Regions from separate parts of the Chryseolinea sp. T2 genome, predicted to be linked through region 2. Evidence: riboswitches for the same ligand, from Rfam matches in the RefSeq annotation. Region 2 holds a riboswitch; the other holds the start of a gene.

Region 1 (8,454 bases), on a different contig from region 2:
GGAAAATAGAACAATTGGTTCTCATTTTCAAGGAAGATAAATATTTACGGAAAGGCGGTTACCAATTCAATTAAGAATTAAGAATTAAGAATTAAGAATTGTTCTGCCCCCCCGGGTTGATCTATACCTGGTCGCCTTAAAGGCATAAAAAAAAGCCTCTTTTAAGAGGCTTTTTTCAGTCGGCAATTGGCAATTGTGAATTATCAATTCTTTTCTTCTATTGGAGATTGTTGCGCTTGAGGAACTCAGTATAAGATTCCTTATAAGCTGTTACATCCGGTGCAAGTCTGATAGCGTCTTCGTAGGCACCAATGGCATCGATGTACAATTTGTTTTGTTCGTAGAAGCCGGCGAGAATATAGCTGTTGAGAGCCGTCTCTTCCTGAGCAACCGTATTAATATCTGTGAGTGACTTCTCGATACCTACATGATCTGCAGCGCCAAGCTTTTTGATCATGTGGCGCTTCGATTTCTGGTTAGGGTCTGTCTTTGATTTTACCTCGACGATTACGGCATTTTCACGGGCAAATTTCGCATCATTCATATCGAGCTGAATGCTTGTTTGTTCCGTCTCATAGATGGCCAGTTCTTCATCGAACATGTTCATCACCGTTACTATGAAGGGAGCCTTGATGTTGTCGCCAGTCCAACCCACAGGGGCTACGTTGTGATAGATACCTGCGTGTTCGGGAAGGGCGATACGGATGGCGTGATATTCGCCGCGATCAACAGCTCCTGTCGCACTTAGGTTATTCTTTTTTGTTTCCGGAGATGTGTTGCTGAGGATAAAGTCGGTGTATTTAGACACAATACCTGAACCGCTGCTGACCTGGGATTCAAGCTGTGCAACCTGATAGCTACCCGGCGTTTTCACTTCCAGTGGTTTGCCTTTCTTGTGTACAAGGCCGATGTATCCATTGGATGCCAGTTTTAGCTCGTCACCCGTGTGCAGACTTGCACCGGTTTTCAACGGCGTCCAGGCACCATTGGTTTTGATTTCATTATTGCCTTTGCTGGCAAGTACCTTAAACGAATAATCCTGCCCTGTAGCAACGGTTGCGATAAGGGCCAAAATAAGGGTAGAGGTGTATTTCATGATGTCAAAAACAGCCCTAACTCATTGTTTTTCGGGCGTTTCTGGCGTTAATACGTCGGCGGGCTTCGGGGTAAGCGAGAACTTAGCCAGAATCTTTAAGTAAAGGTTTTTGATCACACTCATATAAACCTCATAGACGTCGCCCACTACGGCCACGGCGGCGAGTGTTATCGTAATATCGAGCTTGAAAGTGTACCAGTGAAAGATCAACACCATAAGCGCAGAATAGGCCAGCAGTTGTATCAGCTGCAGCAGCTTGGTAATGCCATCATAATACAGTGGGAGATGAGTATTGATAATAGAAAAGAGGGCTACGTTTAACAGACAGATCAATATCGCCATGACAACCTCCTGCCATTGCGGCATTTGTTCTACGTAGTCCCCTTTAAGGATCATTGAAACGATATTGGCATGTATCACGGCGCCAAACATATCCGGATTTGCCTTTCCGGCTAATTTCTTGTTGAGGGGCGTATAAAACTTATCGGCCCATGACGGATCCCCCAATTCGCCTCCCATGAATCCCATTATGACGATCTTGTCTTTGATCATTTCCGAAACAAAGTTCTCAGTAAATACATCGTTAACGTCAAGCGTGTAAAACATCTGGGGATAGTTGGTCGTGCCGTGGATGTCAAAAACATTGCCGCGATAATTGATCACTTCCGAATAGTTGTTTCTCCTGATGAATTGATTTGTTTTAGCTGAGTCGTAAACATTTGCCAGTTCAACGGAAAATGCCCGATGTGATGAATCCGAAACGATCATCACCGGATTAAATGATCTGCAGGTTTTTACATCATCCTGAAACGCCGCCCCGGTTTCCAGGTTGGCAAATCCTTCGGCGGCAGCGCCATCCCGAAAGGCTGGATCCGAACGCCTCAGTGAATCAAACTCGTTCTCTGAAGCAGTATCCGAACTCAACAGCTTTGTCACAAGCACAACGTTTCCCGCGCTCCTGATCGCTTCACCCAGCATCATGTTCCCCAGTTCGTCTTTCATCTGAGGGCAGCTGACGGTGTCATAGAGTCCCGTCCTGCAGTCAAAGAATCCATCAATACCTATTACCCGTGGTTTGTACTTGCTTATGATTGAAATTTGCTGGGCAATATCGCGTCTGCTAAGATTACCAATGTTGACCAAAACTATGTTCTGATCTACGTCCGGATCATCACGCAATCCAGAAAAAACATAATCGGTTAACTCTACATCAGACAATGCCTCCCCGATCGAATCGAATGCGTTAAATACCTGTAGCTGGGTAAGCTTTAATAAACCTATCAGGGCAAGAAACACGAATGCTGTTGCAAACACACAGTCGAGCCAAAATTTTCTCATGTTGTGGGGCTATCTCGTGTAAATTTAGAAATTTAAACTCTCATAGTTTTTCAGCGTGAAGCAGCAAGCCAGGCAAAGACCCACTCTTGAATCGTTAGCCGACGGCGTCCTCAACGGCGATCGCATCCTGCTTGCACAGGCCATCACATTAATTGAAAGTCACCGGCCGGATGACGAGGCAACAGCCATCGCACTCCTTGAAAAAGTAATGCCCCATACTGGTAACTCCCTCCGTATCGGTATTACCGGTACCCCGGGAGTGGGTAAAAGCACGTTCATCGAATCGTTGGGACAGTTCATTCTTAAAAACAACAAAAAGGTAGCAGTTTTATCAATCGATCCCACCAGTCCCGTCGGCGGAGGCAGTATTCTGGGCGACAAGACACGCATGGAGACGCTGTCAAAAAACCGGAATGCTTTCATACGACCAACTGCATCTCTGGATTCGCTCGGCGGCGTCGCTCAGAGGACACGTGAAAGCATGCTCCTGGCTGAAGCCGCTGGCTACGACTTCATCATCATTGAGACGGTAGGTGTGGGTCAGTCGGAATATTCAGTGAAGGAAATGGTCGACTTCTTCTTACTGCTAATGCTTCCGGGTTCAGGCGACGACTTACAGGGAATGAAGAAGGGCATCGTAGAGCTGGCCGACGCTATTGCCATCACAAAAGCCGATGGCGACAACGTTAACCGTGCACGTCAGGCACAGGCCATGTATGCTCAGGCCATTCACACTGTCTACACCGGGGCAACCAATACCCCACCCGTGATACTGACCTCTGCAGTTTCAGGTGTTGGAATCGAAGAAGTCTGGACTGCAATTTCAGACGCTGTAGCCAGGACGAAATTGTCCGGCGCTTTTGACCAGCAACGAAACCGCCAATATGTCGCCTGGCTTAACGATCAGTTCGCTGCCCTTCTGAAGTCTGATGTCTGGCAATATGATCAGGTGCGTACAGCCCAGTCGTTACTGGAGTCGGAGGTGACTTCAAAAACCAAGTCACCCCGCAAGGCGGCAAACGAACTCCTTGCTGCGTACCATCGCCAAATTAAAGGTAGCTGACGAAGACAACAATTCAGTCGTCTTTACTCTTTTCGTCTTTCGCAGAATCTTTTCTGAATCCGTAAGGACAATGCCGGCAGCCGCGCTTACAACAGTAGCCGCGTTTCAGCAGGAAGGTAGCCTTGAAAACGATGAGACCGTTTTCAAGATAGTAATACTCATTTTCCTCTTCCCGCTCACCTTCCGTACTCTGCCGATCTTTATCCATCTATTCGTGAAAGGCAAACCCACCAGGGCCAATGCCTGTAGTGAAATTGTCTATGGCATCGCCATTTAGCTGATACCGGTAAACAGTGCCCTGCCCGGCAAAGGCTTTGCTGTCTGCCACATAAATTTCGTTGGTTCTGCGATCAATGCCAATACCATAATAGCTGGTTCCGGCCGTTCCCTCTATAAAAGCACCGGATGGCTTTGTCGTATCGGTGATATTTAACCGGTACACTTTCGTGTCGGTGAAATAAAAGATACTGGTCCTGTCGGGACTGATGGCCGCCTTCGGATAAGCCATGTTGATACTAAGTGAAATTGTCTTCACGACGCTCTCCTCACTTTCCTGTTTGCTTTTGGAAGGATCTATCTGCACAAGTGCCCCATCGTTTCCACCGTAGTTGCCACCGCATACTACCCAGATCTTACCATTTGCATCCTCCAGCAGCTCGCCAGGAGATGCAACCACTTCGATGGTTTTGATTATCTCACGGCTATCAGTATCAATAACGGTAACGGTATTGGCAAAGCTGTTGGATACATAAAGCAGGTCGTTATCCTCAAGTATGTTTTCCGCACCATATCCAACCGTGATCTGCTTCACGATCTCACGCTTATTAATATCCACTACACTTACACGTCCCGGATCGGTAAAGCTTACCCATTCTGTGATATAGGCGAAGTCATCATCAACGGTAACATATCGCGGCAGAGAGAGTTCCTCGATCGTGTAAAGAGACTCGAATGTGCTGGCAGTAACTACTTCGACCTTCTTGCTGTTGTTCACAACAACATACCCGATATTATCTTCGATCGTCATACTCTGCACCACATCACCAAGTGCACGGCCGTTGTTCACCAGTCCAAAAACATCCTGAGTGGCAATCTTGTCATCGCTGAAATGCGTGATATTTCCATTGCCCTTACCAAAGTTGCCTTCATTTACAACAAATACACCATCCGCATATTCTCCCGAAGGCTTGTTATCATCGTCATCACAAGAAACAGTAACGCCAATAACTGCTATTACCCAAAGTAAAACAGTTACGCTTCTCATTAACTTACTAAATCCAGTACCAATCCAATTCCTGAAATTCATGTGTAGTTGTTTATCTAATTTTCAATTATTCAATTCCCAATTAATTCTTAATTCTTAATTCTTAATTCTATCCCACCTGACCTTCACACTAACACCCACATTCGTCCCCGGCATAGCATGATTCTCCAAGGTTTCGTAGTACACATTAAATATATTCCGAACGTTGGCCGTGAATTCTGCTGTTAGCTTCGTCCATTGTACTCGTCGCGACACACCTGCATCAAGCAGAAAAAAGGGATCAAGAGAATACGACGACACATTATCGATAGTCGTATACCTGCAGCTTGTGTAGTCGCCGCCAACGAACATCGCCCAGCTCTTATAGCCTGCTGAGACATTTATTCTAAGACTGTGATTGGGTACATAGGGCAACTGATTGCCAACTGTTGACTGATCACTGGCACTGAGCGCATCACGATTAATGGATCGCGTGAACGCATACTGCAAAGACGTTTTTAAAGAACGGTCGTCCGTCTTCCATTTTCCAGATACACCTGCTTCAATTCCAGACAGGTCAACGTTCTGAAGGTTCTGAGGCGACCAGAAACTTCCGGCAGGACGCCACACAATCATTTCGTTAACCCAGCCCCTATATGCCGTCAGGCTTGATTCAAAACCGAATGAATCCATTGTTCGTTTCCAGTTAACTCCCACCTCAGCCTGCCACGCATCCTCAGGCTTTAAAGTTGGATTTCCTCCTGGTATCCAGTAGCGATCATTCAACGTCGGGACGCGATATGCCCTCGATGTCTGACCACGCAATGAAAGCTTCTGTGTTTCCTGGTTCAGCAGGTAATACTCCATACCAAATGATGGAGTAAAGGGTGCATACTTCCCATCATAAAGCGCCTGTCTCAGATCCAGATTCATCAACCAGTTTCTGCTGACCATATACCGTGAGCTCACATAACCATCGAACCTGTATTCGGCGAGATTGTCATCAAAGTTTGCTGACGTCGCACTATAGCGCGCGTAGCTGAGACCATATCGGACATTGAGCCTTGATCCATAATCCTGGTTAAAGCCCGCCTGCAACACCAGCTGGTCTGAACGATTAGTAGATGTTGTTCCGTTGACGTAATCTTCATCGTTGAATACATACGCTGCAGTCGCAGTGAGAATTCCCGCCGACATCTGGTTATGGTAGTTTGCACTTACCCGCGTGTTCCGGTCATTCAGAACTTCGTGAGAATCGTTGTTCGTTACCGGAGGTTGAACGTGGCGATGATTATCCGTGTACATCGCCTCAACGCCAACGTATTGCCGGTCGTTGATCTTATACTGGACCTGCTGATCAACGCCATAGTTCCTTACTGAAGCATTGTTCTGTTTCTTTTCATATCCAACGGCCGGTGAGTGGTAGGGGAAATCATTGCCGAGATACGTATGAATTGCCTTTGTACTGAATTGCCAGCGACTGCCGCCCCACGCTGCTTTCATGCCAGTATCGAAACGCCCGAAGCTGGCAATCTGTTGATCGAATGTGAATGTTGTTCGTTTTATGAACGATGGTTGCTGTTGCCCAAGCAGGATACTTCCTCCGATGGCATCCGATCCGTAAAGGGCGCTTGCTCCTCCGTAGCGCACCGACAACTCATCAAACAGATAAAGTGGAAGCAGTGCCAGATCACTTTGACCGAGCGTAGGTGAATTGATATTGATTCCATTCCACAGCACTGCCGTCTGAGAAGCTGTTGTTCCGCGAATCGATATCGTCGACAACTGATTGTTGCCATACGATTTCAGATACAACGGTATGTCGCTTCTTAGTTTGTCTGAAAGAGTTCCAACGCCTCCGGCTTCGAGTTGATCTACCTTTGCTCCAACGGCATGGCTGGTGACCGGTAGTCCGTACACCTGAACTTCCCTCAGATAGGTTGTATCCGTCTGGGCCATGCTTGCCTGCACCCAAACCACACAAAGACAAACGAGAACGCCTGCGCGCACGATCATGTTGATAAAAACATTCAATGACTTTGCAGACTCAAAGCCCTGAACAAAAGCGTGACCCGTAGATCCGAGCAATACCCGATTGAAGACTACTTCGTCAGCCTTTCTCCCGAAAGCTTTGAATCAAAACAGATGAGGCAGGTCTCCTGGCTTTTCACTTTGCTGACGCCTTCCCATCTCGCCGAAGCGGAAAGTGGCACAGATTGTCAGCAATATAAATGTGAATCACAGTTGCGGGGACAGCTCCGGCATTCCGGTATTCCCTTTTAATTTGCTGACGTTGTAACACAGCAGCAAAACCGTCAATCCGGCACAAACATAGATAAAAGAATCATTCGTAATACGGTGCCCGCAGATTTTGATTTCATTTCGCCTATGTTTGATGTCAGTAATTGATCGAACCACTAACTGATCACCCTCATGCATCTGAAATCCAATCATCGTTCGCTGTCTGTCGTACAACTGTTGATAAAGAGAGCATGCAGGTATTCTAACATTGCGCGGTACAATTTCATATCAAAGCGATTACCAAATCTGATCGTTGTATCGTTGATCCTGCTTCTGTGCACTCAGTGCAAAACTGACAAGCCTGACCACGCGACCACCGTCAACGGAGATCGGGTCCAGAGCCTGAAGTATGCACAAGGCTTTACTGTACGATACGACGGCAACAAGAAATGGGTAGAAGTAAAAACTCCTTACCAGGGGGCTACTTCCGGTTACACCTATTTGCTAGTGCCCCGCGACGAAGAAGTTCCTCCGGTTGATGCTGACGTTAAAGTAATCCGCGTTCCATTAAATTCAATTGTCTGTACCTCTACATCACACTTACCATTGCTTGAATATCTTGGTGAAGACAACAAGCTCACCGGATTCCCCGAAACAGATTATATCAGTTCGGAAAAGATCAGGCAACATGTCGACGCGGGCAAAGTATTCGATCTTGGCGTTGATAAGAGCATGAACCTTGAACAACTGGCGAATCTGCATCCTGACCTGGTGATGGGTTATTCAATGACCAGTGACTACGGACAGTTCAAAAAGATGGAAGCGCTGGGCGTACCTGTTGTTATCAATGCCGAATATCTTGAGAAGCATCCACTGGGACGAGCTGAGTGGATCAAGTTTATGGCGCTATTCTTTAATAAGGAAGAAATAGCCGATTCAATTTTCAATAGCATTGATCAGCTATACCAGCAAACGAAAGCCAGTGCCGACACGGTGGCACTCAGGCCTACCGTATTGAGTGGAATCGTTTATGGTGATGCATGGTTCATGCCGGGGGGACAAAACTACGCGGCAAAGTTATTTGCAGATGCAGGTTGCAATTATCTTTGGCGAGAAGATGCCTCCACAGGATTCCTGGAGCTTGACTTCGAATCGGTTTACAGCAAGGCGCATGAAGCGGATCTATGGATCGGCGTAGGCAGTCACTCTACTCTCAAATCACTTGGCGACGGCGATCATCGTTACAGGAACTTCAAGGCGTTTCAATCAGGCAAAGTATTTACCTATGATGCACTTAAGGGCGCTAAAGGAGGAAGTGTCTATCTTGAGCTTGGATATCTCAGGCCCGATATTATTTTGAGAGATCTCGTCAGGATTGCGCACCCTGCTCTTTTGCCTGATTATTCTCTTTACTTTCATCGTCAGCTGGAATAGGTTGGCTTAACAACATGAGATATCGCGTTTATGTAATCG
Region 2 (8,454 bases):
GAGGATGTCCTCATTCAGAAATGAACTGCTGCAGTATCCTTTTGTCAACAAGGTAGCCACTTCGTTTTCCGTTCCGGGCGAGAATCCTTCAATCAGTACAGGTATGCGAAAGCTCGGCGCTCCCGAAAGCGATAACCGCGTAGGTGATCTTTACTGGATCGATCCCAACTTCATGGACCTTTATGGCATTGAGCTCCTGAGCGGTGAGAGCTGGGATCCTCAGGCGAAAATGGACCCTGAATCGGTGATCATTAACGAGGAGGCAGTGAACGTGTTTCAACTGGGAGACAGCGAGTCTGCACTTCGGGAGAAACTGATCCTTCCCTTTGATACGGCGCGTATCGCTGGCGTTGTGAAGAACCACCACTGGAACTCCATGAAGAAACCTTACACACCAATGATCTTCAGGTGCGAGCAAATCTCCGGTGCCAACGTCTCCCTTCAGCTCAACGGAAGTGTGCATCAGGCGATTGCTCAGATAGAACAAAAGTATAAGGCCGACTTTCCGGATAATGATTTCAGCTATTACTTTCTTGATGATTTCTATCGTGAACAGTATCATGAAGAGGAGATATTCGGAAAGCTGTTCACCGTATTTTCAATACTCGCGGTGGTCATAGGATGCCTTGGCCTCTGGGGACTTGCAACATTTGCTACACTGCGCAGGCGTAAGGAGATCAGTATCCGCAAAACATTAGGAGCAACGGCATATTCCATTGTTGTGTTGCTCGTCCGACAATTCCTCAAACCACTCGCCATTGCAGGTGCCGCTGTTCTTCCCTTGGCCTGGCTGCTGGGACGCAACTGGCTGGAGACATTTCCCTACCGCATCGATCTGTCTATTGACCTTATGATCCTTCCATTGGGAATATTACTGCTGGTCGCCTTGATCACCGTTTCGTATCAAACGCTGAAAGTGGCACATGCTAATCCAGTGGACTCGTTGAAGGGCGAATAGTGCACACGATCAGATTAAAATTTCATAGAGTATAGAGATAGGTTAATTGTGTTAGGTGAGCCGTGAATGTTATAATGGCCGGGTAAGAATGAGCCCGGCCATTATATTTTTAAACGGCATTCTCTTCAACAGGAGAGCGAAGCTCATGAGCTGCTTTCACCATTTCGATCAGTGCCTTTCTGGTCTCGTCCCAATGACGGGTCTTTAATCCGCAGTCGGGATTGATCCATAGTTGATCGGCAGGCACCACAGATCTTGCCTTGTTGATCAGATACACCATCTCGTCCTTCGAAGGCACGCGCGGTGAGTGTATATCATAGACGCCCGGCCCGATGTCGTTCGGATATTTAAACTCTGCAAAGGCGTCGAGCAATTCCATTTGTGATCGCGAACATTCAATGGTGATCACGTCGGCATCCATGGCGCCGATGCTGTCGATGATATCGTTGAATTCCGAATAGCACATGTGCGTGTGGATCTGTGTTTCATCTTTTACTCCGCTTGCTGAGATACGGAAAGCTTTCACAGCCCAGTCGAGATATGTCTTCCAGTCGGATTTCCTCAACGGCAACCCTTCGCGAATTGCAGGCTCGTCGATCTGGATAATCTTAATTCCCGCCTTTTCGAGATCACTTACTTCGTCGCGAATAGCCAGCGCGATCTGATTCGTCGTTACAGAACGAGGCTGATCATCACGTACGAACGACCATTGCAGTATCGTAACTGGCCCTGTTAACATCCCCTTAACATATCTGTCTGTGAGCGACTGCGCATAGGATGACCACGATACCGTCATCGGGTTTGGCCTCGATACATCGCCGAAGATGATAGGAGGCTTTACACAACGCGACCCATAGCTTTGTACCCAACCGTTGGATGAAAATGTGTAGCCCGACAGTTGCTCACCGAAATATTCAACCATGTCGTTCCGTTCAAACTCCCCGTGTACCAGCACGTCGATGCCAATCTCTTCCTGCCAGCGAATTGCTTTCTCTGTTTCTTCTTTCAATAGCCTGTCATAATCGCTGTCAGTGAGCTCGTGCTTCTTCCACTTCGCTCTCCAGCTTCTTACTTCGGTGGTTTGAGGGAATGAACCAATTGTCGTAGTTGGAAAGAGCGGAAGTTTAAGTTCACTCTTTTGCTTTGCCTTGCGCTTAGCGAAAGGGTTGGTCCGGCTTGCATCAGCGTCGGTGATCCGGCTCACGCGCTCTTTTACAGTGGGATTGTGAATCAATGATGACGTCCTGCGGCTCTCGATTGCCCATAGGTTTTCGGCAAGCCTGGTGCTGAACTCAGGGCGCGTTGCAGGAACAGCTAGTCCCTTAATCGTGGACACCTCCGTAAGCTTTTGCTTCGCGAACGCCATCCAGGTCTTCATCTCCCTTGAAAGCTGACTTTCGTTCTTTTCGAGATCAAGATCACACGGAGTGTGAATGAGCGAACAGGAGGGAGCAATCATAATCCTGTCCGTTCCCAACTTCGACAATGCCTTTTCAATGTGTGCTAATGACTTGCTGAAATCATTCTTCCATATGTTCCGGCCATCCACAACGCCAAGGGACAGCGTCATTTTATCAGGAACATAGGCGAGAACTTCGTCGAGCTGCTCTGGCGCACGAACGAGGTCCAGGTGAAGAGCGCATACCGGCAGCGTGGTGGCAAGTTTAATATTGTCCCTCAGACCTTCAAAGTAGCTTGCAACAATTGTCTTGAGGTGGGGAAACTCCCTTCGAATCTCGCTGTAAGCATATGTAAAACCCCGTTTCTGTTTCTCCGTTAAATCCAGGGCGAGAAATGGCTCATCGAATTGTATCCACTCTACGTTCAGCCTGTCGAGTTTTTTCAGTATTTCTAAATACACCGGGACAAGATTCTTGATCAGGTCAATGCCCTCGAATCCCGACTCCTTTTCCTTTCCAAGCAACAGGTAGGAAACAGGTCCGATCAATACGGGCTTTGTTTTAATGCCGAGCTGCAATGCCTCATAATATTCATCGATGACTTTTGTAGCGAAAAGTCTGAAAGGTTGATCCTTATGGAACTCCGGAACGATGTAGTGATAGTTCGTATCAAACCATTTCGTCATCTCCATGGCCGTGATGTCGAGGCCATCTTTTTGGTATCCGCGCGCCATGGCAAAGTAGAGATCAAGCTCCGAATTGTTCTTGCTGATGATTACTTCGTGATAACGCTCGGGTACAGCGCCGACCATCAGCGACATGTCGAGCACCTGATCGTAGAATGAAAAGTCATTGGAAGGAATCAGGTCGATTCCTGCTTGCTTTTGCAATGTCCAGCTCTCTTGCCGGATGTTCCTGCCTGCCTGAAGCAGGTTCTTGTACGTTGTCTTGCCTGACCAGTAAAGTTCGCAGGCTTTCTTGAGTTCGCGTTGGCTACCGATTCGTGGATAGCCCAGGTTGTGTGCAACCATTGTTTTTTTGTTTTAGTGAGTGATTAAACCTGGCCCTTTGTTAAGTCCATGAATGCAGCACACCAATAACAGAAAGACATGATTGACCTCTTCCCTTGAATAGGGAGGTAAATGAAGTAATCAGACCTGACATGCTCATCAGCGTGTAAGCATAGTCATTAAGGTGAAGGCAAGTCTCCTGGCTTATGACGGTATCTGCCGGTCCTTCTCATGGCGCGATGCGCGCCACAATGGACATTGAGGGCAAACCCTTGTTCCTGCTTTATGCAGAAGTCATTTACAGTAGCACGTCTGCTCGTGATTCTCACACGATTCCTTTTTAGTCTTCCGGACCTCCCGGAAGCACCAGACACCTGTTTGACGAGGAATACAAAGAACGTTGCTCAAAGATATCGCTTAGCAGTTAATTAAACTACTAACCAACTTTTACATTTTACATTCAGAGTTTTACATTTTTCGGTTAAACTCATCTGAGAACAACGATTACCGATCAAACACCAAACCCTATTCCCTTCTTATCGCTTCGACCGGATCCAGCCTCGACGCCCGCAAGGCGGGATAGGTACCAAACACTATACCGATAACCAATGCAATGACAGATATGATCAGCAATGTATTAAGCGTATAAATAGCCTGAAACGGAACTTTGGTTATCGTCCTGATAATGGGTATGGCCACCATCGTCCCTGCAATTCCAAAGATCAATCCCAATAAGCTCCCAAAGGCTGATACGGTGATTGATTCAGCAAGGAACAGGAATACGATGTCTTTCCTGTTCGCGCCGACAGCCTTGCGCACACCAATCTCCGTAGTGCGTTGAGTGACCGATATAAGCAGAACATTCATTACCCCGATGCCACCGACTAACACAGATATACCAACGATCATGCCCATGATCACTCTGAATAGCAGAAATCCCTGCTCTGCCTGTTTCAACCGTAGGTCGTTGGTAAACACGCTAAACTCATCCTTCGGAAAACGCTTTCCCAACCAGGCCTCAATTTCTCCCTTTGCCGCGTGTACATCAAGCGTTGACGCAACATCGATCACCATCTCCGGCGGGTTTTCGTACAACTGTTGATGAGATCGCAATGTGATGGGTACTACAAGGTGCGGCGTCTTTTCATCTACACCTTTGTAAACACCAATAACCTCTAGCCGCTTCCCTTCCCAGGTGATCGCCTGATTAAGAATGGACACCGAGTCAAGTCCAATGGCTTTGATGAATGATCTGTTGACCAGCACAACGGAGTCTGCCCGATTGAGATCGATTTCAATAAACAGCCGTCCCGTCACTGCATCCTTTACCTGCGGGGCAATGCCTACGCCAGTAGCAGTAACTTTTACTCCAATAGTTTTTTCGTGATCTCCGAATTTCACCTGGCTGGTTGAATGCTGGAGCAGGTAAAAGGTGGATGGCTTTGTTATGGATTGCTGTGCTTCCAGGAATGCATTGTAGTGAATGATCGAGAAAGTGTCTTTCGGTACGCTTACATCGTTTACCATCGTTGAAGGACGTGAATGAATCACCACACCATTTAACGACGTGGTCGTCGAAATCTGTTCTTTGGCAAACTGCTCCATGCCGTCGATTAACGATAGAATGGCCACGAGTGCTGCGACTCCGATTACGATGCCGAGCACCGAAAGTAGTGTGTGAAAAAACCTTGCACGGATGTTCTGGAATGCCAGAATGAATGATTCCCCAATCTTTTTAATCATGGTAGTTGCTGTCTCCCGGTAGACGTTTTACCAGCCTGATTGTTACAGTGAGGCATTATCTCTTTACTATCAAAACCCGGCAATAAGCGGTACTACTGGCACTGCTAAAGACAATCTCCGCGGTACTTCGCGCCTTTGCGTCTCTGCAGTGGAGAATGCGTCCCCTGCTTCCTCCTCCGCATTTCAATCTCGCCTAACCCCGTGTTGCATGGATTACCATAACGGACTACAAGGGAGCTACATCTCCGGCTTCTGCATTTTCACGATCTTCCCGTCCCACGTCCATCGGTCATTCTTCTTTGTAAAGAACGTTCTTCTTAACTGGTCGCCTGCAACGTTCTGCCGGTACAGTACGATGAACGGAGTTCGGTTGACAAGTTCCGTTGTATAGTCAACAACAGCCTTGTCGCCCTTCGGATTGATTTCGATGTTTCTCACGTGACGGAATGTCTCGTCTGCAACTTTTACGCGCTGGACATCGATCGCCCTCAGTGTGTCGTTTGTTTCAAGGAGAAAAGGTTTTGCCTGCTCTGTGAACGTGATCAGTGGTTTGCCGATATCTTCGGGGGTATGCACGAACTGCGCCGTCACATAACCATGACGTGATAGGTTATTGTCTACTACTTCTCTTGCCGTAGTCTGGTCGTTGCAATAGACCCGGATATCAACTGTCCTCGGATAAACCGATTCAGCAGTTAACAATTCCTCTACACGATCATTGTCCAGATCACTGCACGACACCAGCATTGCAGCACCCACAAGAAAAACCAACGTCTTTACCATTCGCATCAGGATCGAAAAATTAAGGAATGTTGCCTGCAAACCACGCACAGATTGAAAATTAAACGCTAATCCGGGTGGCAGTCTTCAATAGCCCTTATTTAGATTTTGAACCCTATCGACGCCGAAAAGCTTCTCCCATCCGACGGCCAAACCCCCGCTCCGGGATACATTGTTGGCCGCTTCGTGAAATACTGCTCGTTCGTAACGTTGTTGATGTTGAAACGAATCTTGATAGCCTCCGAAATCCTGAACGAAGTGTTGACGTCCAGCAATCCATAAGATGGCACAAGTCCCACCGCACCGGTGGCACTCGGAGTAACCGTATTCAAAGGATCAGCATATGATTCGCCGGTGAAGCTGTACAACAATGACAGGCTGGCCAACCCCGCGCGTACGGTCACGCCGTTGCGGGTAATCACATGAGGTACGGACTCTACCTCATTCCCACTGATACCAACATTCTGCGCACCGGATCTAATACTTGCAGATTGATATTCGCTGCTCATAAATGAGGTAGACGTGAATATTGACAGGCTGGACCTTCTCCCCAGCTGATGGCTATACTCTGCAAAGATCTCGGCACCCATCGTCCTCGAATCTCCTATGTTCGTCCTGTACAGGATGAAAGTATTCGTTTCATCGTATGTGGCCTGGCTTCCCATCCGGTTGTTATATTGCAGGTCAAACAAGCTCACATCCCAGCGAAAGGCGTTGGTTCCGCTGTAAACCGACCCACGTACACCAAGTTCGAGGTTATATCCATACGCGTCCTTCAGGTTTTTGTCGACTTCCTCATATACATTCGCCGGTATGATGTCCTTAAACAGCACCGGCCTGTATGATTGAGACCAACCACCGTATAATGTCATAGTCTTCAAGTTGTACTGTGCACTGATACCAAACAAAGGAAACTTATGCTCAATAGTGTTGGGAATGTCATCAGCCGGATAGTAAGAGATGCTTCCATAGAAGTCCGACTTTCCGACTTCAACACGAAGGCCGGGATTAATGGATAGCTTCTCGGTTATCTTGAAATTGTTCTCAACGAAAAACGCTATGTTCTCAGTCTTCAGGTGCATATCGCGTCCCCATAGCGGATCCGTTAGCGTCAGATCAAAATCGGTTCCCGTCGTCCCTTTACCCTGCTGCTGGCGATTCAGGTTGTTGTGCATGTACTGTATGCCACCTGCAAGGGTACTGATATGATTCAGGAAGCCGTAGCTGTGAGATAGACGAAGTTCTGATGTATAGCTATTAAAATGATCAATATCGACCTGGCGGGCAGCGTACTCGTCAGTTGCCGGAATGATGGCGTCGGGAATGTTAGCAGTGCGGTCAAATTGAACACTGTTCCGATCGCCAAGCACCGCCGACGTTAACCATTGTACTTTCGTGTCTTTACCAATTTGCCATTCCGCTTTCAGCGACGGCACATAGATCTCCGGATTGAAATAGTTTCTCGCCCGCGTCGACATGCGTGGATCGGCATGAAACATGCTATCGGTCAGTGGCCCTGGAATCTGGTATACATAGTTCGATCGTGATACCTCACCTGTGATCTTCAGATTCTTTGAAGCATTATACACGAGCATCACCGACTGCGCATCGTAATCTGTTCGGCTGTTATCGCGGTATCCGTCAGATTTACGGAACGTAGCATACACATAATACTGGAACTTGCCAACGGTACCGCTGATCGCATTATAGGTACTCAGCAATCCAAACGACCCTGCAGCATTGATGCTTTCGAAACTGATTGCCTTCGTTGAATCAGGTTGTTTCGTTACATAATTGAGCATACCGCCAAACTGTGCTCCGTATTGCAGTGACCCTGTGCCCCGAACGAGCTCAATCCTTTCAACGGCCTCCATGGGAATACTGTAGTGACTCGCGGGATAGGCGTACATGTCAGAGTTGGTGATCGCACCGTTCCGCCGGATATTGAATTCCCATCCGCGATGCGGATCGAGTCCTCGCGCCGAGATGTTCATTTGATTTCCCGTGCCGTCCATGTCGTAAACAAAGATGCCAGGAACTTTGGCAAATATCTGTCGTGGCGTTTTCTCCGTAATATTTGCGTCCAGATTCTGTACGTTGATCACCTCAGACTTCTTACCGGAGTAGATGAAAGTGTTTTTTATTTCAGGCAGCCGGAGAACGGTGTTGATTTCGCGCTGACCGGTAACCAGCACTTCGGCAAGTCGTTTGGTCTCTATCGAATCTGCAGCCTGACCGTTGACAGTAAATGCGTACAAATAGAATATAAATGATAATAGTAAATATCGGTTCATTGGTTGGTGGAAAATGAAAATGAATGAATGGTCATCGTTTCGCATCAATGCGAACGATAACTGGTAAATAAAAATGGAGTGATGATCAGGAGATCAGTTGGGGAGGATGATCAATGGCAAAATCATACTGATGCGTATAACCGTTGAGGTATACAGTATGATTAACAATGTTGATTGCTATGAAATGCACAGTCAACTTTACTTTGCCCTGATGTAAATAGTCCTTGATAAACAATGAGTCAAACTTACTTTCCTGCTTGTTCCCCGAC

What was found. A riboswitch is a leader RNA that binds a small molecule or an ion and turns the genes downstream of it on or off. The one in region 2 is predicted to bind cobalamin.
Region 1: another riboswitch for cobalamin. It lies ahead of WBG78_RS12450 (TonB-dependent receptor plug domain-containing protein); the one in region 2 lies ahead of metE (5-methyltetrahydropteroyltriglutamate--homocysteine S-methyltransferase).

What each region holds. Positions count from the first base shown of each region.
Region 1 covers NZ_JBBCAU010000003.1:593,014-601,467, forward strand. Annotated here, with positions in the region: gene WBG78_RS12425 (hypothetical protein) at 218-1,096, opposite strand; gene WBG78_RS12430 (CHASE2 domain-containing protein) at 1,118-2,434, opposite strand; gene meaB (methylmalonyl Co-A mutase-associated GTPase MeaB) at 2,490-3,497, shown strand; gene WBG78_RS12440 (DUF5522 domain-containing protein) at 3,511-3,705, opposite strand; gene WBG78_RS12445 (YncE family protein) at 3,706-4,803, opposite strand; gene WBG78_RS12450 (TonB-dependent receptor plug domain-containing protein) at 4,858-6,828, opposite strand; cobalamin riboswitch at 6,873-7,074, opposite strand; gene WBG78_RS12455 (ABC transporter substrate-binding protein) at 7,174-8,415, shown strand; gene WBG78_RS12460 (hypothetical protein) at 8,430-8,454, shown strand, end outside.
Region 2 covers NZ_JBBCAU010000007.1:374,737-383,190, reverse strand. Annotated here, with positions in the region: gene WBG78_RS22860 (ABC transporter permease) at 1-958, shown strand, start outside; gene metE (5-methyltetrahydropteroyltriglutamate--homocysteine S-methyltransferase) at 1,068-3,389, opposite strand; cobalamin riboswitch at 3,541-3,755, opposite strand; gene WBG78_RS22850 (ABC transporter permease) at 3,894-5,111, opposite strand; gene WBG78_RS22845 (hypothetical protein) at 5,349-5,894, opposite strand; gene WBG78_RS22840 (TonB-dependent receptor family protein) at 5,993-8,185, opposite strand; gene WBG78_RS22835 (hypothetical protein) at 8,271-8,454, opposite strand, start outside.